3 regions of the Afipia sp. GW821-FHT14H12 genome follow, and region 1 is predicted to be linked to each of the others. Evidence: predicted binding sites of a transcription regulator. Region 1 holds the regulator's gene; each other region holds the start of a gene.
The links. Region 1 encodes LexA, which represses DNA repair genes until DNA is damaged. Its sites were predicted from a motif close to TGTTCNNNNTGTGTTCNG; they were not measured.
Positions count from the first base shown of each region.

Region 2: a site for LexA is predicted at 5,512-5,529, ahead of AC1RNA_RS05355 (helicase-related protein). Genes of this name have one in related genera too.
Region 3: a site for LexA is predicted at 5,516-5,533, ahead of AC1RNA_RS02545 (ImuA family protein). Genes of this name have one in related genera too.

Region 1 is NZ_JBXAOZ010000005.1:70,412-77,808, reverse strand. Features, by position in the region: gene trpC (indole-3-glycerol phosphate synthase TrpC) at 1-777, shown strand, start outside; gene moaC (cyclic pyranopterin monophosphate synthase MoaC) at 782-1,267, shown strand; gene AC1RNA_RS16845 (molybdopterin molybdotransferase MoeA) at 1,283-2,491, shown strand; gene AC1RNA_RS16840 (hypothetical protein) at 2,495-2,689, opposite strand; gene AC1RNA_RS16835 (PepSY-associated TM helix domain-containing protein) at 2,692-3,888, opposite strand; gene AC1RNA_RS16830 (hypothetical protein) at 3,889-4,188, opposite strand; gene lexA (transcriptional repressor LexA) at 4,597-5,301, shown strand; gene AC1RNA_RS16820 (ComEC/Rec2 family competence protein) at 5,314-7,397, opposite strand, start outside.
Region 2 is NZ_JBXAOZ010000001.1:1,068,755-1,076,151, forward strand. Features, by position in the region: gene AC1RNA_RS05325 (esterase-like activity of phytase family protein) at 1-404, shown strand, start outside; gene AC1RNA_RS05330 (Bug family tripartite tricarboxylate transporter substrate binding protein) at 619-1,635, shown strand; gene AC1RNA_RS05335 (tripartite tricarboxylate transporter TctB family protein) at 1,709-2,209, shown strand; gene AC1RNA_RS05340 (tripartite tricarboxylate transporter permease) at 2,261-3,772, shown strand; gene rpmB (50S ribosomal protein L28) at 3,912-4,205, opposite strand; gene AC1RNA_RS05350 (DUF3108 domain-containing protein) at 4,487-5,323, shown strand; gene AC1RNA_RS05355 (helicase-related protein) at 5,642-7,397, shown strand, end outside.
Region 3 is NZ_JBXAOZ010000001.1:523,176-530,572, reverse strand. Features, by position in the region: gene AC1RNA_RS02580 (GNAT family N-acetyltransferase) at 267-1,430, opposite strand; gene AC1RNA_RS02575 (M15 family metallopeptidase) at 1,825-2,385, shown strand; gene AC1RNA_RS02570 (cysteine hydrolase family protein) at 2,669-3,277, opposite strand; gene AC1RNA_RS02565 (phosphatase PAP2 family protein) at 3,277-3,858, opposite strand; gene AC1RNA_RS02560 (DUF3147 family protein) at 3,931-4,269, shown strand; gene AC1RNA_RS02555 (DUF3147 family protein) at 4,270-4,707, shown strand; partial or broken gene AC1RNA_RS02550 (UdgX family uracil-DNA binding protein) at 4,746-5,327, opposite strand; gene AC1RNA_RS02545 (ImuA family protein) at 5,592-6,404, shown strand; gene AC1RNA_RS02540 (Y-family DNA polymerase) at 6,397-7,397, shown strand, end outside.

The DNA.
Region 1 (7,397 bases):
ATCGAACGCTACAAGCGCGAGGAAATCGCAGCCGCCAAGGCCGCGCGCCCGCAGGCCAAGGTCGCGGACGCGGCCCGGCGCGCACCACCCGCGCGCGGCTTCGCCAAAGCGATCCGCGATACCATTGCCCGCGACGAATTTGCGCTGATCGCCGAGATCAAGAAGGCGTCGCCATCAAAGGGACTGATCCGCGCCGATTTCGATCCGCCCGCTCTCGCAAAAGCATATGAGGCGGGCGGCGCGACCTGTCTCTCGGTGCTGACCGACACCCCCTCCTTCCAGGGCCATCTCGACTTCATGGTCGCCGCGCGTGCGGCCGTCTCATTGCCGGTGCTGCGCAAGGACTTCATGTACGACACCTATCAGGTGATGGAGTCGCGCGCGCACGGAGCCGATTGCATCCTCATCATCATGGCCGCGCTCGATGATGCGGCGGCGCGCGACATCGAGAACGCCGCGTTCGACCTCGGCATGGACGTGCTGCTCGAAGTTCACAATCAGGAAGAACTTGAACGGGCCTTGAAGCTGCACTCGCCTTTGCTCGGCATCAACAATCGTAATTTGCGCACCTTCGAGACGACGCTTGCAACCAGCGAGGCGCTCGCGGCCTCCGTACCGAAAGATCGCATTATGGTCGGCGAGAGCGGCATCTTCACGCCCGCTGACATCGCGCGGCTGGCGAAGGTCGGCATCTCGACCTTCCTCGTCGGCGAAAGCCTGATGCGGCAGGCCGACGTTACCTCCGCCACCCGCACCCTGCTTGCGAAGGCTTCATGAGACGATGACCAAACCTTCCCTCACCCATATCGACGCCAAGGGCGAAGCGCATATGGTCGATGTGTCGGCAAAGGACGCGACCGAACGCGTCGCGATGGCGGAAGGTTTCGTGGTGATGAGCGCGACTACGCTTAAACTCATCGTCGATGGCAACGCCAAGAAAGGCGACGTTCTCGGCACCGCGCGCGTCGCCGGTATCATGGCGGCGAAACGCACCTCCGATCTCATTCCGCTGTGCCATCCGCTAGCTCTCTCCAAAGTCACGCTCGACATCACCACCGATGACAAGCTGCCCGGCTGCCGTGTCGAGGCGAGCGTCAAGGTGACGGGGCCGACCGGCGTGGAGATGGAAGCACTGACCGCGGTGTCGGTTGCCTGCCTGACCATCTACGACATGATCAAGGCGGTCGAGCGCGGCGTTCACATTGAAGGCATCCGCCTTCTCGAAAAGAGTGGCGGCAAGTCCGGTCACTACAAGCATGAAAAATAACACGGAAGCTCCATCATGGCGCTAATGCCGGTCGCCGACGCACTGAACTCCATCCTCAACGGCATACAGCCTCTGCCCGCAGAAGACGTCGCACTGGACGATGCGCTTCATCGCACTCTGGCCCGCGACATCGCCGCACGCCGAACCCAGCCACCCGCGCCGATGTCGGCGATGGACGGTTACGCCATCCATCTCGAGGATGCCCTCAAGGGCGCGCGCCTCGGTGTAATCGGCGAGAGCGCCGCCGGGCGCCCGTTCGACCAATCCGTCGGCAAGGGCCAGGCGGTCCGCATCTTCACCGGAGGCGTGGTGCCCGACGGCGCTGATACCATCGTCATTCAGGAGGACGTGCAGCGCGACCGCGATTTCATCACTTTATCGGAAGCCGCCCCTGTGCCCCGCCACATCCGCAAAGCGGGTATCGATTTCCGTGAAGGCGACGTCCTGTTGAAGCGCGGAACCCTCCTCAGCGACCGCGATTTGTCGCTCGCCGCATCGATGAACCACCCGGCATTGCCGGTACATCGCAAGCCGAAGGTCGCGATCCTCGCCACCGGCGACGAACTGGTGATGCCGGGCTCGCAACCGGCACCTGGCCAGATCATCTATTCGAACGCCTATGCCATTCGCGCGCTCATGCATAACAGCGGTGCCGAACCAATCGATCTCGGTATCGCCCGCGATACGCTGGAAGACACCCGCGCTGCCATCCGTCGCGCCGAGGCGCTTAGTGCCGACATTCTCATTACCACCGGCGGCGCGTCGGTCGGCGAGCACGATCTCGTCAAACCATCGTTCGAGGCCGAAGGCATCGACATCAAATTCTGGAAGATAGCGCTCCGCCCCGGCAAGCCGATGATGCACGGCCGCAAGGGAGCGATGAGCGTGATCGGGCTGCCCGGCAATCCGTCATCGTCCTACGTCTGTTCGTTCGTGTTCGTGGTGCCACTAATCCGCGCACTTTCAGGGCGCGCGCACATCGCCCATTGCATCGAGACTGCCATCCTCAGCCACAATCTGCCCGCCAACGATCATCGTCAGGAATACATGCGGGCGCGGATCGCGATCAACGATAGCGGCATCGCCGTCGCGACCGCCGTGGATCATCAGGATAGCTCGCTGCTGAACAATCTATCCGCTGCAGATGCGCTGCTGATCCGCCCGCCGCACGCACCCGCCGCACCGGCAGGCGCGCGCTGCGACATCATCCGGCTGCCAATTTGAGCCTTACGGCCGGGAATCGACCGGCCGGCGGCGCTTCTGCCATGCCGCCACGATCACGAGTAGCGGGATCGCCAGCGCGACCCACGACAGCGCCCACCAGACACCGCCCTGTCCGAGCAGTGCCGACAACAACCCGAAGATCACCAGGGCGGCGAGAGCGGCCGGCCAGCGCCAGATCCGGGAAAATCCAAAGCGCATAGTCACTCCGCCGCTTCACGCGAGACGGCAAGTGCCGCGCTGGCGTTGCTTTCCACCAGTTCCGTATCCGACTCGCTGGCAGACGACGTTCGCCGCGACAGCCATAGATAGAGCCCGCTGCCCAGAACCATGATGGTGACGAGATCGAGCAGTGCCCAGATGATCTTCAGCGGCATGCCGCCGTAATCGCCGAAGTGCAGCGGCCGCGACACTTCCAGCGCACGCAGATACCACGGCATCTCGACCACCGCCTGTAGCTTGCCGCCGCGGGCATCAATCATCACCGGACTGAACAGCCGCGATGTCAGCGGCTCCTTGCCCTTCGCCCAAAAGAGATAATGAAACGGCGAACCGAACTGCGAGCCGGGAAACACCACGCTGGTGATGCGCATGTCAGGCACGGCCGCCTGCGCCGTCTCCAGCGCCTGCTGCACCGAACTCATCTCAGAAGCGGCCGGCGTGGTCTGGCCCTCGAAGGGTTCGAGCATCGCGCGCACGTCCGTGTTCTGCCACAGCATGAACATCGGCTTCGACAGTTCGTTGATGACTCCGGTCGCGCCGACCACGAGCGCCCAGGCCAGCGTCACGACGCCGATCATGTTATGCAGATCGAGCCATTTCAGGCGCGGCGAGCGATCCGCGCGCACGGTGGCGAAATCGAGCTTGCGCATGAACGGACCATAGACCGCGATCCCCGAGACAATCGCGACGACGAACAGAAAACCCATCGTGCCCAGGAACAATTCGCCGGGAAGGCCCGCGAACATATCCCTGTGCAGCGTAAGCATCAGCCCGAGGAAGGTCGGGCTTTCCTCGGTCAGCGGCTTCGACTGCCGGATCACCTGCGCCGTGCGCGCGTCGTATTTGATCCAGTGCGCCACCTTACGGTTGGCCTTAAATGCTTCCCATGACGGCGCCATCGTAACGATGACCTTGGGCTCGTCGTCGTCCATGAACGTCGAGACGACGATCTCGTCAGGATACATCTGCCGGCTCTTGGCGACGATCCCATCCAGATTGGCGCTGGGCGTATCCGCGGGCAGCGACGCATAAGGTGGATCAGTATCGAGCAGATGCTCGATCTCCTCGCCGAATATCAGCGGCAGACCGGTGATACAGATCACTAGCAGAAATGCCGTGCAAATCAGACTGGCCCATTTATGGACCCAGAACCATTTTCGAAAGGCGGAGCGAGTCATTTATGCTCTGCCGACGATCTGCATGTTCGAAAGGTCAGGAACGGGCGGGCGGCGGGCAGCGGCTTCAATTTCCGCCAGCAATATGTCGACATCAGATGGCAATGGCTGCCAGCCGCAAGGGCATTCCTGTGCATGATGCGTGGCGGAAGACTGCCGATAGATCGCGCCGAGCGCGGAAGCCATCATCCGCATCACCGTCATCGGAGGCACCGCGGAACTGTCGAGCGTCCGGCAAAACGTCGCCATCAGGTGGTGATCGATCTCGGCCTGCATCGGTTCAGGCCCGTCGTGATCTGCCATCGACATCTCTCCTACTGCTCATCGCATCACGCGAAGACGTAGGCGGTTGCCACGAGGCCCTCAACCGAACATTCCCTTCTGGAATTAGAAGATATCGAAGCCATCGCATGGGCAGCATTGCGCGATCAGATGAGCAGCGCCTTGGGCGTCGCTCAAAGGCGTGCGCCGCTACACCCGGGGGCCAAATACGACTTCCGGTCCATTCCGGCATGATTTCCTAAAAACAGCGCCTTCGGATTCATAAGAATTTAACTATTGCAGAACATGTATGGAACATATAGTGTATGTTCATGATTTGTTTCGAGTGAGTCTGGCACCTGTCGTGAACAAACAGGCGGCCGAGGAAACGGGTGATGACCCGCTTGAACATGACTATCCGCTGGACGATGAGATTGAGGGCTGCGCCGGATGCTGACACGCAAACAATATGAACTGCTGCGCTTCATCAACGAGCGGCTGAAGGAAAGCGGCGTTCCGCCTTCCTTCGATGAGATGAAGGATGCCCTCGACTTGCGGTCGAAGTCCGGCATCCACCGGCTTATCACGGCGTTGGAAGAGCGCGGCTTCATCCGCAGGCTCGCCAACCGCGCCCGCGCCATCGAGGTCATCAAGCTGCCCGAGCCCGTCGCCAGCAGCGGCGCCCGGCGCGGTTTCACCCCCAGCGTGATCGAAGGCAATCTCGGCAAGGTGCGCAGCACTGTTCCTGGCGGTTTCGATGAAAGTGGCGAGCAGCCCGTCGCGGTCCCGGTGATGGGGCGCATCGCCGCTGGTACTCCGATCGAGGCGCTGCAGACCCGCAGCCACACCATCAGCGTGCCGCCCGATATGCTCGGCTCCGGCGAGCATTACGCGCTCGAAGTGCGCGGCGATTCGATGGTGGAAGCCGGCATCCTCGACGGCGACATGGCGCTGATCCAGCGCAACGAGAATGCCGATACCGGCGACATCGTCGTGGCGCTGATCGACGAGGAGGAAGCGACTCTGAAGCGTTTCCGCCGCCGCGGGGCCTCCATTGCTCTGGAGCCTGCCAACGCCGCCTATGAGGTCCGCATCCTGCCGCCCAACCGTGTCCGCATCCAGGGCAAGCTGATCGGGCTTTACCGGAAATACTAGGACCGCCACCGCTCAGTCGGCGGCCTCCTGCTCGGTCTCCGGCGGCGTCGCATCGACGGATTTCGAGGTCGCTCCATGCCTTGCTGCGGCATTAGTCCGCACGCGGGCGGATGCCATCGCGGGAGCCCATGGCCGGTCCACACCCTCAGGCTCACTCATAGTGATGCTGTAGCCCTGCGCCGTTCTTTTTAATGCAACGCCGCCCAGCCCACGCAGATCGTCGCGATAGAAAACGCGGGCGGCGCAATCGGCGGGCGTCTGATATGGCGTGATGAGGATTTTGGCCTGCGCGCAATCATCGACCAGTGCCTCTGGCTGTCTCGTCAGCGCGATCAGATCGCCCTCTTTCCCCTCGACCACGCAGCCCTCCTCGTCGCACGAGACGCCTTGCGCAATGCTCGGGTCGGTGACGGCGCGCGGATCGGCATCGGCCGCCAGCCACTCGCGCCAAACAAAGACATTCTTCGCAGTGTGCATGATGCGCAAACGGCTATCCTTGCCGCGCACCGCGACGCTCGATGCATCGCTCGCGATCAGGATGTCGGGCTCCGTCACAACAGCCGCCCATACCACGCCGCAACCGATCAACCCCACTCCTGCCCAGCGCAGCGGCGAGCGCAACAGACCGAGCACGACGATGCCGCCGCTCATGACGATCAGCGGCCCGATGCTAAAGGTATGAACGCGGCCGAACGCACCCGGCAACGCCGCTACCCATTGCGACACGAAGATCATCCAGTCGATGCCGACACCCATCAGGTGCCAGAACAGGCTGTCGAAACCGAACGGAATGGCCACGATCCCGAGCAAGCCGGCTGGCATCACCAGCCCCGACACCACTGGCATCGCGACCAGATTGGCGATGACGCCGTAAGGCGCGATCCGGTGGAAATGAAACGCGGCATAAGGCGTGGTAGCAAGGCCCGCGACAAACGACGCGAGCGCCAGCACCACAAGCTCGCGTCCACCCCAGGCAGCGAAGCGCCCGAGGTTGCTATCGTCGCTCGCGGCAAACCATTGCGGCATCCCGATCTGCGCCAGCACGACAAGCCCAAGCGTTGCAGCAAACGACATTTGAAAACTGGGATGCACCAGCGCCTCCGGGGCGATCAGCAACACCAGCATGGCGGCCAGCGCCAGCGTGCGAAACGTGATCGCGCGACGGTCCGCCATCACCGCGACCAGCACCAGCGCCGTCATATAGAAGGAGCGCTGTGTCGCGACCTCCGCACCCGATAGCAGCAGATAGAACAGCGCCGCGATCAACGCCGCCAGTGCGGCCCATTTCTTGATCGCATAGCGCGTGCTCAACATCGGGCTCAGCGCCAGCAGCGCGCGGATCGCGAAGAACACTACGCCCGCGACCACCGCCATGTGATAACCGGAGATCGACAGCACATGGCCGAGCCCAGAGACAAACAGTGCATCGTTGTTCGTCGTCGAGATCGCATCGCGCCGGCCGGTGAGAAGTGCGGTTGCAATTGCGCGCTGGTCGCCGCTCAAGACCGTGCGAATGCGTGCGTCCACGGCGTCACGCAAACCCTGCATCAACGCCGCATAACGCAACCGCCAGTCGCCTTGCTTCGGCGTGTCCTGTGTCCTGATCGTTCCGAGCGCGAAACCGGATGCGCCGATGCCCTGAAAATACATGTCTCGCGCAAAATCGTAGCCACCGGGGCGAAGCGGCCGCAGCGGCGGCAACAACCTCGCCTTCAGCGTCACATAGCTGCCGACCGCAGGCGCCGTGCCCTTGCGCACCGATAACCTGACCCGCTGCAAGCGCGGCGCGCCGCGCGCTTCCATTTTCTCAACCCGCAGCATGAAGCGGTCGGCGCGCTCGCGTTCTTCATGCGTCTCGACAAAGCCTTCCAGCGTCGCCGAACCCACCGGGGTCAGCAGCACCGCGTGCGAGACGTATGCAGTCTTCAGCGTCGCGGTGGCAAAGCCGGCAAGCAGCGCCGCAAACAACGCGATATAGGGAAACATCGGCCTTCGCCGCACGGCCAGCGCAAGCAGACACGCCAGTCCCGCGACCGGCGCGACAACCGCCGCCATCGGCTCGCGCGCAGCCGTGAAATAGAGTGCGATGCCTGCGC
Region 2 (7,397 bases), on a different contig from region 1:
CGATTTCCGAACGCTCGCTCGATGCCGACGGCAACATCGCGGCCTTTCTGATCGGCGGTCCTTCGCCTGGTATTTTTCATATCAAGCGGTCGAATGACTTCGACGTCAGTGATGCTACACTGTTGCCGTCAGGGGATGTCCTGCTGCTGGAACGGAAGTTTTCCCTGACCAAGGGAGTTGGCATCCAAGTACGTTGTATACCAGTTTCGACATTTGCCCCGGGTTCACTGGTTGATGGGCCCGTTCTCTTCGCGGCTGATTTAGGTGCTGAAATCGATAACTTCGAAGGCATCGCAGCTCATGTGGCGCGATCCGGAGAGACAGTTATTACATTGATTTCAGATGATAATTTTTCAGTGATCCAAAGAACGCTGCTGGTCCAGTTCACGTTGCTCGACCGGTAAATGCCGCTCTTTGCGCAATTGCAGCAAAATGATGCTCTGCAATAAAATTAAAGGGGGGTGCGACAGAACGCCCTGCGACAGATCGTCTCATCCCCCCATCTGGCATATGTAAAATCTTTCCAGTCCGTTGCACGATCCCTATCGCGGTAGTGCCAATTACCGTTCCAAAATAATCCGGCATCCAAGACCGGCTGGTGTTTCAGGGAGGATATGCATGAGTGTACGTACGAAGACGAGTTATGCCCTTGCCGCATTGCTCGGTGCTGCTGCTTTCGGGCTGGCGCCGATGTCTGCAATGGCGGCGTGGGAGCCTACGCGTCCTGTTGAACTGGTCGTGCCGGCAGGCACGGGCGGCGGCGCCGACCAGATGGCGCGCGTCGTTCAAGGCATCATCAGCAAGCACAATCTGATGAAGCAGCCGATGATCGTCGTGAACAAATCGGGCGGCGCGGGTGGCGAAGGCTTCCTCGACGTCAAGGGTTCGCGCAACAATCCGCACAAGCTGATTATCACGCTGTCGAACCTGTTCACCACGCCGCTCGCGACGGGTATTCCTTTCTCCTACAAGGATCTCACCCCGGTCACGATGATGGCGCTGGATGAATTCATCCTCTGGGTGAATGCGGACAAGCCGTACAAGACCGCGAAGGAATACATCGACGCGATCAAGGCTGCGCCGGATGGCCAGTTCCGCATGGGCGGCACCGGTTCGAAGCAGGAAGACCAGATCATCACCGTCGCGCTTGAAAAGGCGACCGGCAAGAAGCTCACCTACATCCCCTATAAGGGCGGTGGCGAAGTTGCCGTTCAGCTCGTCGGCAATCACATCGACTCCAGCGTGAACAACCCGATCGAAGCCGTGGCGCAGTGGCGCGGTGGCAAGCTGCGTCCGCTCTGCGTGTTCGACAGCAAGACGCTCGCCTACAACGACAAGGTGGCGGGTGATCAGGCCTGGTCCAGCATCCCGACCTGCAAGTCGCAGGGCCTGGACGTTGAATACCTGATGCTGCGTGGTTTCTTCATGGCTCCCGGCGCAACGCCGGAGCAGGTCGCCTACTATGTCGACCTGATGAAGAAGGTGCGCGAGACTCCGGAATGGGCCCAGCTCATGAAGGACGGTGCCTTCAACCAGACCGCCCTCAGCGGTGCTGAGTACCTGAAGTGGGTCGACAATGCTGAGAAGACCCACGAGACCCTGATGAAGGACGCGGGTTTCATCGCGAAGAAGTAAATCATCACAACTGTGAACCCGGCGAACATGACTGTTCGCCGGGCGAACTCTTTCCGCGCAAGGATTCGACTCAATGAGCGAAGCATCACATGACCAGTCGGGCGGCCCGGCTCATCGCACCGTGGAGATGGGTGTTGCCGTTGCCTGCATCATTTTTGGCCTCATCACAATTATAGGAAGCATGCAGGTCGGCATCGGCTGGGGCGCCGAAGGTCCGAAGTCCGGCTTCTTCCCGTTCTATCTCGGTATCATCATCGTGCTGTCGAGCTTGATGAACCTGAACAGCGCCCGCACCATCGATGGCGAGCGCGAGTTTGCCACCTGGTATCAGCTGAAGCAGGTGCTGGCGGTGATTGTTCCGACCGCCGTGTATGTTTTCGTGTTGCCCTACACCGGCATCTATATCGCATCGATGGTGCTGATCGGCGGCTTCATGATGTGGCTCGGTAAATACCCACTGTACAAGGCAGTCCTGTACGGCGTGGGCGTGCCGGTCGGAATCTACTTCATGTTTGAAAAGTGGTTTCTCGTTCCGCTGCCGAAGGGCCCGATCGAGTATTGGCTCGGCCTGTGACGCGAGCAGTGCGCTCGAAACGATAAAAGAGATTTAGGTAGGAAAACGTCCATGCTCGCAGATATCGCCAATCTGTTTCACGGCTTTGCCGTCGTGTTACAGCCATCCAATATTCTGCTGATGATCATAGGCATTTTGCTTGGTGTGATCGTCGGCGTGCTGCCGGGACTAGGCGGCGCCAACGGCATCGCAATTCTGCTGCCGTTGACTTTCAGCATGACGCCGACCGGCGCGATCATCATGCTCTCCTGCATTTACTGGGGAGCGTTGTTCGGCGGAGCCATCACGTCGGTGCTGTTCAACATACCCGGTGAACCGTGGTCGGTGGCCACGACATTCGACGGCTATCCGATGGCCCAGCAGGGCCGCGCGGGTGAGGCGTTGACTGCAGCCTTCACCTCGTCGTTCGTCGGTGCGCTGTTCGCGGTCATCGTCATTACCTTGGTGGCGCCGCTGGTCGCAGAGTTCGCTCTCGAATTCGGTCCGGCTGAAAAGTTCTCGGTGTACTTCCTCGCCTTCTGCAGCTTCATCGGCATGGGTAAGGAACCGCCGTTCAAGACGGTCGCCTCGATGATGATCGGCTTCGCGCTGGCGGCAGTCGGTCTCGATAGCGTCACCGGCCAGTTGCGCCTGACGTTCGGCTTCACCGACCTGCTCAACGGCTTTGACTTCCTGATCGCGGTTATCGGCCTGTTCGGCATCGGTGAGATTCTTCTCACGATGGAAGAAGGCCTCGCGTTCAAGGGCAAGGCTGCGGGCATCAATCCGAAAGTGGTCTGGCAGACCTGGAAGGAGCTTCCGCGCTACTGGATGGTGTCGCTGCGCTCCTGCCTGATCGGCTGCTGGATGGGCATTTCGCCCGCCGGTGCGACGCCGGCCTCGTTCATGAGCTACGGCATCGCCCAACGCATCTCGAAGCGTGGCCATAATTTCGGCAACGGCGAGATCGAAGGCGTGGTTGCACCGGAAACTGCGGCGCATGCCGCGGGCACTTCCGCGTTGCTGCCGATGCTGGCGCTCGGCGTTCCGGGTTCGCCGACGGCTGCGGTGCTGCTCGGCGGTCTCCTGATCTGGGGTCTGCAGCCGGGACCGCTGCTGTTCGTCGAACAGCCGGACTTCGTCTGGGGCCTGATCGCTTCCATGTACCTCGGCAACCTCGTCGGCCTGATCCTGGTGCTGACCTGCGTGCCGTTGTTCGCGGCGATCCTGCGCATCCCGTTCAGCATCATCGCTCCGGTCATTCTCGTGATCTGCGCGATTGGTGCCTACACAGTGCACAACTCCAGCTTCGACGTGATCCTGATGCTCATCTTCGGCATCGTCGGTTACTTCATGAAGAAGACGGGTTATCCGCTCGCGCCGATGGTTCTGGCCATCGTGCTCGGCGACAAGGCGGAAGAAGCGTTCCGTCAGTCGCTGTTGGCCTCGAGCGGCCACCTCAGCGTCTTCTTCTCGAACGGGCTGGTCTCGACGATCATGGTTCTGGGTCTCGTCGCCCTGTTCTGGGGTGTGATCTCTGACCTCTGGGCGAAGCTCCGCAAGCCGGCGAAGGCTGCGGCCTGATCTGCACTCAATCTCCTCTCGAGGCGAAAGCCTCGGGAGGATCAAATGCCACCAACAACGAAAAAGCCGGATCGAACGATCCGGCTTTTTTTAATGCTGTCTGCAGGCTATCGAAGCGCAGAGGCCGCCTTGTCCAGGCTCAGTTCGCTGCGGCGAGCTTCTTCTTCTCGATCTGACGCTTCAGATCAGCGGCCTTCGGCGACAGGGTCGCCACATTGGCCTTGAGCAGGAAGGCATCGAGGCCGCCATTGTGGTCGACGCTCTTCAGCGCGTTGGTGGACACCCGCAGGCGCACCGACTGGCCGAGCGTCTCGGAGATCAGCGTGACGTTGCACAGGTTCGGCAGGAACCGGCGCTTGGTCTTGATGTTCGAATGGCTGACCCTGTGGCCAACCTGCGGCCCCTTGGCCGTCAACTCGCAGCGCCGTGACATGGCGAAATCCTTGTGTCTCCCGGAGCCAGAAAAGGCCCGCGCGGGGGTTGCTACCGTCCATTTCAGGAACCGCGGACGTATAGTCGGAGGGTGGCTCAGCGTCAAGACGGCGGAGGCGCCGAAATGCCCGAAAACGCCGGGAGAATAGCGATTTTATGAACAAAGCCAAGCATTTCCCAACATATAATCGGCGCAATCAAGCGGAAGACAATGCTTTTGCCGGTTCCCGATTTTGTTGCCGGCGGTGACGCATTGCCCGGACGGATCAGGACTCTCATTTGATGGATTTTTTCGATCGAGGCCTCTGGAGCCGGCTGCTTTACGTCGCGCCGATGCTTCTTCTGAGCGGCCCTGCTCATGCGCAGGGCCGGCTGGACGCCAAATATCAGGCGACCTTGAGCGGAATCGTCATCGGCAAGGGCAACTGGACGATCGTGATCGGTGACAAGGATTATTCGGGATTGACGTCCGGCGGCACCACGGGGCTCGTCAAGGCCATCGGCGGCGGGCACGGCACGGGATCTGCGCAAGGCAAGGTGCTCGCGGGCCGATTGGTGCCGGAGGCCTATCTGAGCTCGGTGTTCTACGGCAAGAAGAACGAGACCATCCGGATCGCCTTTGCCGGTGAGCGCGTGACGGCTTCGACCATCGAGCCTGAACCGCCTCCGACGCCGGATCGTATTCCGGTGATGGATGCCCAGCGGCGCAGCGTGAGCGACCCGATGTCGGGGGTGATGTTTGTAGCGCCGGGCAAGGACGAACTGCCCAGCCCGCAAGGCTGCGCCACCGGGGCGGCGATCTTCGACGGGCGGATGCGCTACGATCTGCAGCTCGCCTTCAAGGCGCTGGAGACGGTGACGCTGGCCAACGGCGCAAGGCTTTCGACGGTCGTCTGTTCGGTGAGCTTCAAACCGCTGGCGGGCTATGTGCCGTCGCGCGCGGCGATCAAATATCTGGTCAAGCGCCAGGACATGGATGTGGCGCTTGCGCCGATCGCGGGCACACGGGTGATGGTGCCGGTGCGGGTGCGGATTCCGACACCCATTGGCCTTGGTATGGTGCAGGCGACCGAATTCAACACCGCAGCGCAGTCGCAGGCATCGAAGCGCGCCAACTAGATTCTCGCCTCGCGATGGCTTGACTCACAGGGCAAACGGAGTCCTCCGTGCAATTAAGGAATCGCCGCGTGTTACGCTCAATTCATCGCCCCGGAATCCGCGATCTGGTGGCAGAGCAATACTGCTCACACGACATCTTGCGGTGAACGAAGCCGGACACGACATGAGTCAGCGATTCGGGCTGCTTTCGTTCCGGACTCGTTCCAATCCTGAATTCTCAAGGCATTCCGAGCCGAAAAGCGTCGCGTTGTGAAACACTCCTCTCCTTCAACCACTCATCTTCGGCCAGATCGGGCGCCCGGCGCAGGGGTGACGGCCGTGTTGGGCCCGACCAACACCGGCAAGACGCATCTGGCGATCGAGCGGATGCTTGCGCATTCCTCGGGGATGATCGGCCTGCCGCTGCGGCTTCTCGCGCGTGAGGTCTACAACAAGATCGCCGCGCGCGTCGGCGCGGACTCCGTGGCGCTGATCACCGGCGAGGAGAAGATCAAGCCGCCGAAGGCGCGCTATTGGGTATCGACCGTCGAGGCGATGCCGCGCGATCTTGATGTGTCGTTTCTCGCGGTCGATGAAATCCAGATCGCGGCCGATCTCGAACGTGGCCATGTCTTCACCGACCGCATGCTGCATCGGCGCGGCCGCGACGAGACGCTGCTGCTCGGCGCCGCGACGATGCGGCCTTTGATTGAGCGGCTGTTGCCCGGCGCGAATATCGTGACGCGGCCGCGATTGTCGCTTTTGGAATTCGCGGGCGACCGCAAGATTACGCGCCAGCCGCGCCGCACCGCGATTGTCGCGTTCTCCGCAGATGAAGTGTATGCCATCGCCGAACTGATCCGGCGCCAGCATGGCGGCGCGGCGGTGGTGCTGGGTTCGCTGAGCCCACGCACCCGCAACGCGCAGGTGGAGATGTTCCAGTCCGGTGATGTCGATTATCTCGTTGCCACGGACGCGGTGGGGATGGGCCTCAACCTCGATGTCGATCACGTCGCCTTTGCATCGGACCGCAAATATGACGGCTATCAGTTCCGCCGTCTGACGCCCGCCGAATTCGCCCAGATCGCGGGCCGTGCGGGCCGCGCTACGCGCAATGGTACGTTCGGAACGACAGGACGCTGCGCGCCGTTCGAGCCGGAATTGGTGAACGCGTTGCAGAATCACACCTTCGACAGCGTGAAGATGCTGCAATGGAGGAACACCGCGCTCGACTTCTCGTCGCTCGCGGCGTTGCAGGTGTCGCTCGCGGCGGCACCGGGACACGAGGCATTGACGCGCTCGCCGCTCGGCGAAGACCAGCGCGTGCTCGATCATGCGTCGCGCGACCCTGAAGTGCGCGACATGGCGGTGGATGCAGATGCGGTCGAGAAGCTATGGGAGGCCTGTCTGGTTCCCGATTACCGGAAATTATCGCCCGCCGCTCATGCCGAACTCGTCACGGCGCTGTTTACCTTTCTGATGCGCAAGGGCCGGATTCCGGATCAATGGTTCGCGACCCAGGTGGCGCAGGCGGACCGGATCGACGGCGATATCGACACCTTGTCCGCGCGGATTTCACAAATCCGGACCTGGACCTTTGCCGCCAACCGCCCCGACTGGCTCTCCGACCCCCTTTATTGGCAGGAAACCACCCGTGCGGTGGAGGATAAATTGTCTGATGCACTGCATTCGAGGCTAACTGAGCGTTTCGTTGATCGCCGGACCAGTGTATTGATGCGCCGCTTGCGGGAAAACACGATGTTGACGACTGAAATTGGAAAGACCGGCGAAGTCACCGTTGAGGGCCATGTGATCGGCCGCCTCGATGGCTTCATGTTTGCGCCAGATGCCGCCGAGGCGGGATCCGAGGCGAAGGCGTTGCAGGCCACCGCGCTCAAGGCGCTGGCGGGCGAGATCGATGCGCGCGCGGAGAAGCTCTCTGCGGCTGCCGACGATCAGTTCGCGCTGGCCTCCGATGGCACGCTGCGCTGGACCGGCGATGCGGTCGGCAAGCTCACCGCCGCGGACGATGTGTTGCATCCGCGTATCCGCATCATTGCCGACGAGCGCCTCACCGGGGCATCGCGCGATGCGG
Region 3 (7,397 bases), on a different contig from region 1:
TGCAGTCTCGAAGAACTGATCGATCTACACTGGGAAGACGTCGAACAGGATTGCGGCAACCAACACAATAACTCCTAGGCCAACTCCGATGCCTAAAATTACACCGAGAATGAGTTCGGCAGCCCCATCTTCTCTTCGCATCGCCTGAGGTTACTGCCGTGCATTGAAACGAGACAGTCACTCAGAAGAGGTATTCATCGTCTAACGTTTATGCTTTTACGCTTGGATTGGCGCAGCTTAACGCAACTATGCTGCGGGATCGAAGCTCACCACAGTTGGCGATAGTCGGGAAATTTCCGCAGCGCCGTATCGTAGCGAGCCGGGACGATCCATGGCAGCACTAGTCCCATGACCCAGTTGGCAAGCGGCGAGACGTGCCGCACATAAAGATCGATTGGATCGAGCCGATGCCCCAGATGGAGCTTGGGATCGTAATTTAACCCGCTGCTGCGGAAGCGTTTATAACCATGGATCATCGCCCAGCTGGTTATGTCGCGTGAAATGTAGTGGTAGAGATGGAGGTCGATCGCGAAGTTGTAATCGAGGCCAATATATTCGCCAAAAATATCGTCGCCCTCTACCATGCATAGCGAGAATGCCATCATGGTATTGCCGCGATACCAAATAAAGAGCCGAGTCTTGTCACTCATCTCGCAACCGACGCGGCGGAAGTAGTCCTTGGTCAATTTCTCGAAATGAAAGTTTGAGCGTTCGTAGGTTTGCAGATATAGCGGATAGAGCTCATCGATAAAGCTTGCTGCATTATCGGTCACCGTCATCTTGAGATCTGAATTTTCAGTTGCGCGGAATTTCTTCCGCAGATGACAGCGTGCATTTCCGCTTAGTGCCTTTTGCATGTAGTCATCGAAACTATCGTAGTCGATGTCAAGCGTCGTCATGGGCATGCTCGGTGCACGCCTAAACCCTTCGCGCTCGAAACACGCGAGGTCGCGGCGATTGCTGCGTGGAAACTCCTTAAGCACAATCATTTGTGCACCCAACACATGTGCTTGGGCAACGATACTCCGCGCCAATACCCTGGCGACGGCCGCGGACGAAAGATGCCTACTTGCCGCGAGATGTCCTTCGCCTGCAGTGCAGCCGAGCATCAGCGTGCGTAGTTTCAGAAAATGCGGGTAATAGCTACGAATGCGCGCAACGAGCGGCGAACGCTCAAACTTGAGACCCTCCAACAGATCTTGGTCAAGCAGAAAATAAGGCTGCACTGCCAGCACGTGACCCGCCATATTGCGAATTGCGAAACACCCGTACTGGAGGCGATCGCGGATCGTGTCCGCAACGATCTCGTAGTAGCGGTGATCCTTGCGCTGGTCCGCGAAGGTGGTTTGCCACGCCTCACAGGTATGTAGTCCATCGGCGCCGATTGGTCGGACTGAGAGGAGCTCAGGAGCTGGAATATACTGCTTCATGCGCCGCTGATCTTTGCTGGCCGCCGTAGGTAGGCTTAGGAGGTTTAGTCCTCCCGGGCTCTAGCCGCCGATGTTGAACGGCGACATAAATCAAACATCCCCACTTTAAGTCAGGTTCCATCAGCCGAAAGTGGTATCGCGACCGGGAGTCTATGTCGCGGGCTGAGCGTTAGTCCCTATGCCGGGAATCGCGCGTCGAACGGTCCTTAGCCAAATTAAAGCCCGCAACCCCAAACATGGGCGATGCTTGGCGCAACGACGCCGTACATGGCCTTCTCCAAAAGATTTGGCTGATCGGGTCGGCAGGAGCACTCGTAGCCCGTACCGCAGCAAGTTGAATTCTAGGCTCTACACTCTTGGCTAGTCCTTCAACCTACAACGTCGAGGTAAAAGAATGGCTCGGATCATGATTATCGCGGGACTTACGTTCATCTGTGCGGCTTCAGATGCTGAAGCGCGCTATCGCAATCGTGTGCAGCAATGCATCGAGACTGGAACTGAACTGCACCCGGTATGTGGGATGGGCGCTCCTGTAGTTTCCGCGCCATTCCCAGGTCGAGCTATCGTGATCGCTGAACGTGGCACGGGCAACGTGCGGGCTCTTTCGGGTGCCACCGCTCATGTCGCCGCTTCGGCTGCAGGTTCGTTTCAATGCATTGTGGACCGGCTTGAACGGCAGGGATACCCGATCCGGTTCATGGGCGGCTGGCGCGCCCGCGGCTCGTTACGAGGCTCGCTGCACCGGGCGGGACTAGCGATAGACATCAACCAAACAGGGCGTAACCGAACGACTCCCCGCATGCCTTCAAATGAAGTTGAAATCGCTAATTCCTGCGGCGCAATTTCGGGCGCTCAATGGGGGCATCGTGACAGCGGGCATTTTCAGATTGGCGGCTGGACGGGGTGGGGTCAGAATTACGCGCGACGGCATCAAGCGCGCTACGCGAATCAATAATTCGATCGGCGCGGCATTCGTCCGTCAACACGGGCTGATCTCGCTTGACTGCGGCGTGGCTCGTTTCCCGTCGCGATAGTGATCCGAGGTTCTGAAACCGCTAGCAGGGACACAGGGCACAATGCTTCCGCTCAGCGGAAATACGAGGTTCAGTGGAAAACTAAGTCGGCGATCATTGTTGTTTGCAGCTTGGTGTGATTTTCGCGATGACCCTCCAGCCAGCCCACTTCTTCAGCAAGAGCGCGGATAAGCGAACGATTTTCTGAGCCTCAGCTGCGGGGCATCACACAGGAAGGCTCCAGCTTTTGATCACTTCTTCGGTGGGTGCCAGTTCGATCTGAATGTCGAAGCGTCTGTTGTATAGATCAATCAGCGCGTCATGGCTCTCGTCCGAAGAACTGGCAAGCGCGTCGCTCACCACAATGGTCCGATAGCCGTGATCGACCGCGGCCAGAACGGTGGCCAGCACGCAGACGTCCGTTTCTGAACCGGAGACAATCAGCGTGGTGACGTGGCGATCCTGCAGCCACGCATGCAGACGGCCGTCTGCAAAAGCCGAATAAGTGGGCCGGTCGAACTGCGCGGCCGGAGGTACAAATTTCTGCAGCTCCGGCACGAGATCGATAAAAGCGGGATCGAGGTTATCCAATGTCACGTCGCGCCACTTCTCGTAATACGCTCGCCATGTTCCGAACGCATCGGAGGGAGATTTCGCGGGAATGAAGCGCGTGAAAAGGGTGCGACGGGGTTGATGTTCGACGAGCGTCGCAATCACCGGAAGCGTGTGCTCTAGCCACGGGGTCATCCAAGGCCCGCCCGGCGCGAACAGCCGCTGCATGTCGATACATAGATGGACGCTCTGCTCGCTGATTGTGCCACGCAGCGTGCCCATCAGAAGGATGTCCTTCGATGTTTGCGCGAGATCGGCCGGGGCCGCGTCCACAGCCGGACCATGCGCTCGAGCACCACGCCTGTGGCAAATCCAGCGGCGACATCGGTCACCCAGTGTGCCAGCAAAACTACGCGCGTCGTTGTGAGAATGGACGCTGCGACCCAGGCGCCGTAACGCAGGTTTCGTGGCAGTAAGGTCGCGAACGAAGCAAGCGCCCCCATGTGGATTGCGTGGCCGGAGGGAAATGCATCATTTGGCTTGCCCGAACGGGGAATGCCGTGTCGATGTTGAGCGAAGGGCTTCCGGTCTGGCCGCTTCTGGTCGATCATAGTTTTCAGGGCGTGCGGTGAAATCGCCGTTGCCACGGTGGTGACGAGGCAGTGCGTTCCCACTTGCTTGATTCGCCTATCGGAGTGACGGGAGGCGAGCCAGAAAATCGCGGAGGCAACCAACAGCAGATGTTCGTCTGCACCCCATGTGAGCACCTCCGCTGCCGTTTCAACGCGCGGATCGGTTTGCCTCGAAATCGATTTCGCAATCCGTTTGTCGAATATAGTGGGTTTGATTGTAACAAGGGCCATACGGTGTCCTTTCAAATAAAGGAACTCGGTCCGTCACAGAAAGTTCTTCCTCACGAGTGAGGAGCAAGGGTTTTGGAATTTGTCATTCGCTTCCTCGCCGGCGGAATTGTCGTGTCGGCCTTTGCGTTGCTGGGCGACCCTCTGCGGCCAAAGAGCTTCGCAGGGCTGTTCAGTGCGGCGCCATCGGTGGCGCTGGTGACGCTTGGCTTGGCATTTCAAAGTCATGGTATCGATTATGTGGCTGCAGAGGCACGAGCGATGGTCTTTGGCAGCATCGCGCTCGCGGTTTACGGCCTCCTCGTCTGCCATCTGCTGATGCGCAAACGATGGAGTGCAGGAGCTGCTAGCATCACGGCGCTGCTCGCATGGTTTGGCGTTGGTGCCGGATTGCTGATTGCCTTTGGAGCTTGAATGACGATTATCCGGCTTAAATTCGCAAGCTTCAAGCAAAACCGGTGGTACGAGCTTGTCATTCGCTTCGTGCTTGGCGGTCTTGCGACTATATTCGCGGGCGGCGTTGCGAAACTAGCTGGACCCTCCTGGGGCGGGTTGTTTCTGGCGTTTCCGGCGATCTTCTGTGCCAGTGCAACGCTGATCGAAAAGCACGAACGCAGGCGCAAGGAAATGAAACACCTGCAGGGCGCTCGCCGTGGGCAGGAGGCTGCAGCGCTCGATGCCTTTGGTGCTGCCTTAGGGAGCGCCGGCATGGTGGCGTTTGCGCTGACTGTTTGGCTTGGACGATTTCTGTCGCCTGTTGCCGTGCTGGGACTAGCGATGGCAGCATGGAGCATCGTCTCCGTTGCGGCCTGGTATCTCGGAAGAATATGCCCGCGAGCAGTTGGACGGTGATGGCCCTCAGTTTACAGGGAAGCGAAATTTCAAGTCTTTCACAAATAAGAAGCAGCCAGCTTGAGATCGCGGACGAACTGTTTGTATTCGCGTTCTTTCGATTCTTGATCGGGTAGGCGCAATAGATAGGACGGATGCACGGTTACCAAGGCCTTGGTCTCTTCAGTCAAGTCCAGCAAGTGGCCGCGATTTTTCCCGATCGGTGTGATCTTGCCGAAGACGCATTGCGCGGCCGTGGCTCCCATCGCAACGACCAAAGCAGGCCTCACTGTCACTAACTCGCGTTCGTACCATTGCCGGCAGGCTCTGATCTCGGGCGTGTTTGGTTTTTGGTGCAGACGGATTTTTCCGCGTGGCACGAATTTGAAATGCTTCACGGCATTGGTGATGTAGACCGTGTTGCGCGGAATTTTGGCTTCATTCAATCCGCGATCCAGAACCTGTCCCGCGGGGCCAACAAACGGCTTTCCGGCGAGGTCTTCCTTGTCGCCCGGCTGTTCGCCGACCAGCATGATGGGCGCGTGCGCCGCACCTTCGCCGAACACGGTTTGCGTGGCATGCTTGTAAAGATGGCAGGCCCGGCAATGGGCGGCTTCTTCGCGCAAATCCGCAAGGCTTTCTTTTCCGAAAAGCTCGGGCTCGGGGAGACGGGCGGCGTGGCGCATGGGTTCTCTCTTCTGCTTTCTCAAGCTCAATGAAACGAGAGACGGCAAGTTTCCCTCGCCAGACGTTGAATCTCATTGGTTCTGTTGATGAAAATCAGCCCTGAAGACTCTGGTTGACTCATTCAGGCTGGGTAGGATTATATTAGAACATAACATGAACATACGGGTTGGTCCGTCTTAGGAAAGCAGGGACTGGTCCGAAATTCCTGGGAACGGCGCATGACCGGCGCGCGTGTGAGTACGCTTGCGTCCTTGCGGGACGCGATCCGCCATCTTGAGGCGCAGACCATGCCGCAGCAGGTGGAGCGCGTGGCGCTCGGCCATGCTGGTGTGGATGCGACGCTACAGGGCGGCCTGTTGCGCGGTGCGCTGCATGAGGTATTTGCGACCGAGACTCGGCAGTCAGCTTCTGCGACTGGTTTCGCCGCCGGCCTGGTTCAGCGACTGGCAAACCACCGGCCGATGCTCTGGGTGCAGCAGGATTTTGCAGAAGCCGAAGCGGGTGCCTTGTCGATGAGCGGGTTTATTGAATTTGGTCTCGATCCGTGCCGCCTGGTGCTGGTGCGGGTGCCGAATGCGGAAACCGCGCTGAAGGTGACTGCCGATGCGCTGGCCTGCGATGCACTGGGCGCGGTAGTCTGCGAAGTATGGGGCGAGACGAAGACTTTCGATCTCACGGCCAGCCGGCGGCTGACGCTGGCCGCTCAATCGTCCGGCGTGTCCTGCGTGATGTTTTGTACATCGAGCCAACCTGCCGTCAGCACGGCAGAGACACGTTGGGTGGTGCGGGCAGCGCGCTCGCTACCCAAAGCAGCATGGAGTGCTTGGGGCGAACCGATGCTCGATGCAGAACTTGTCCGCAATCGTCATGGGCAGAGTGGTCGATGGATCATGGAGTGGAATTGTGACGAGCGTATCTTCCGTGAACCGGCGGCGCATTCTCAGCCTTTGGTTGCCCCGCCTGCCGACCGACCGCATCAAACGCCGACTCCTGAGGGAGGATCGGTCACGCATCTGCGCCGGGTTGGGTGAGACGTTTTTTCGTAAACCTTGGATTGTCGCTGACAAGCAGCATAACGCGCTGCAGATCGTCGCGATGAACGATGCGGCGGCGGCCATCGGGCTTGAGATTGGCATGCCGGTCGCCAATGCGCGGGCGATCTGTTCCGACATTGAGATGTTCGAGGTCGATGTAGCGGCGGATGCGCAGGCTCTCGCTCATATCGCGGACTGGTGCGACCGCTTCACGCCGCTGGTCGCGCTCGATCCGCCATACGGATTGTTTCTCGACATCAGCGGTTGCGCGCATCTGTTCGGCGGCGAAGCCAAGATGCTGGCGCTGGTGTGCGATTCACTGACGCGGCAAGGGTTCGTCGTCAATGCGGCGATTGCCGGAACGTCGGCTTGCGCGCGGGCGCTGACGCGCGCAGTGCGCGGCCGGATCGTGCCGGAAGGGCAAGAGTCTGCAGCTGTTGAGAACTTGCCTGTGTTCGCGCTCGGCGCGGAGGATGCCATCACACGCGGATTGCGCCGTGCCGGGCTGAAGACTATTGGCGACGTTGCCTCTCGTGAGCCCCGCGAGATCGCCGCGCGGTTCGGCAAGGCGTTCACGGATGTGTTGCGGGAAGTGCTCGGGCAATCCGATGCGCCGATCAGTCCGCGGCGGCTGCCGCCTGACTTCTTGGTCGAGAGGCATTTTGCCGAGCCGGTTGCGACCGAAGATGCGATTTCCGCGACCGTATCGGGCTTGGCGCAAAAACTCGTGGTTGCGATGGAGCAGCAAGGCAAGGGCGCCCGTCGGCTGGAGGCCAGTTTCTTTCGCGTCGATGGCGCGGTGCGTACCATCGCCGTCGATGCGGGACAACCGGTGACGCGCCCAGGCCTGATCGATCGTCTGTTCCGAGAACGGTTTAATGCGCTGGCCGATCCGCTCGACCCGGGCTTCGGGTTCGATCTCATCCGGCTGTCTGCAAGCCGCGTCGATACCGTGGTGCAGGAGCAGCGCGATCTCGATGCACGAACGCA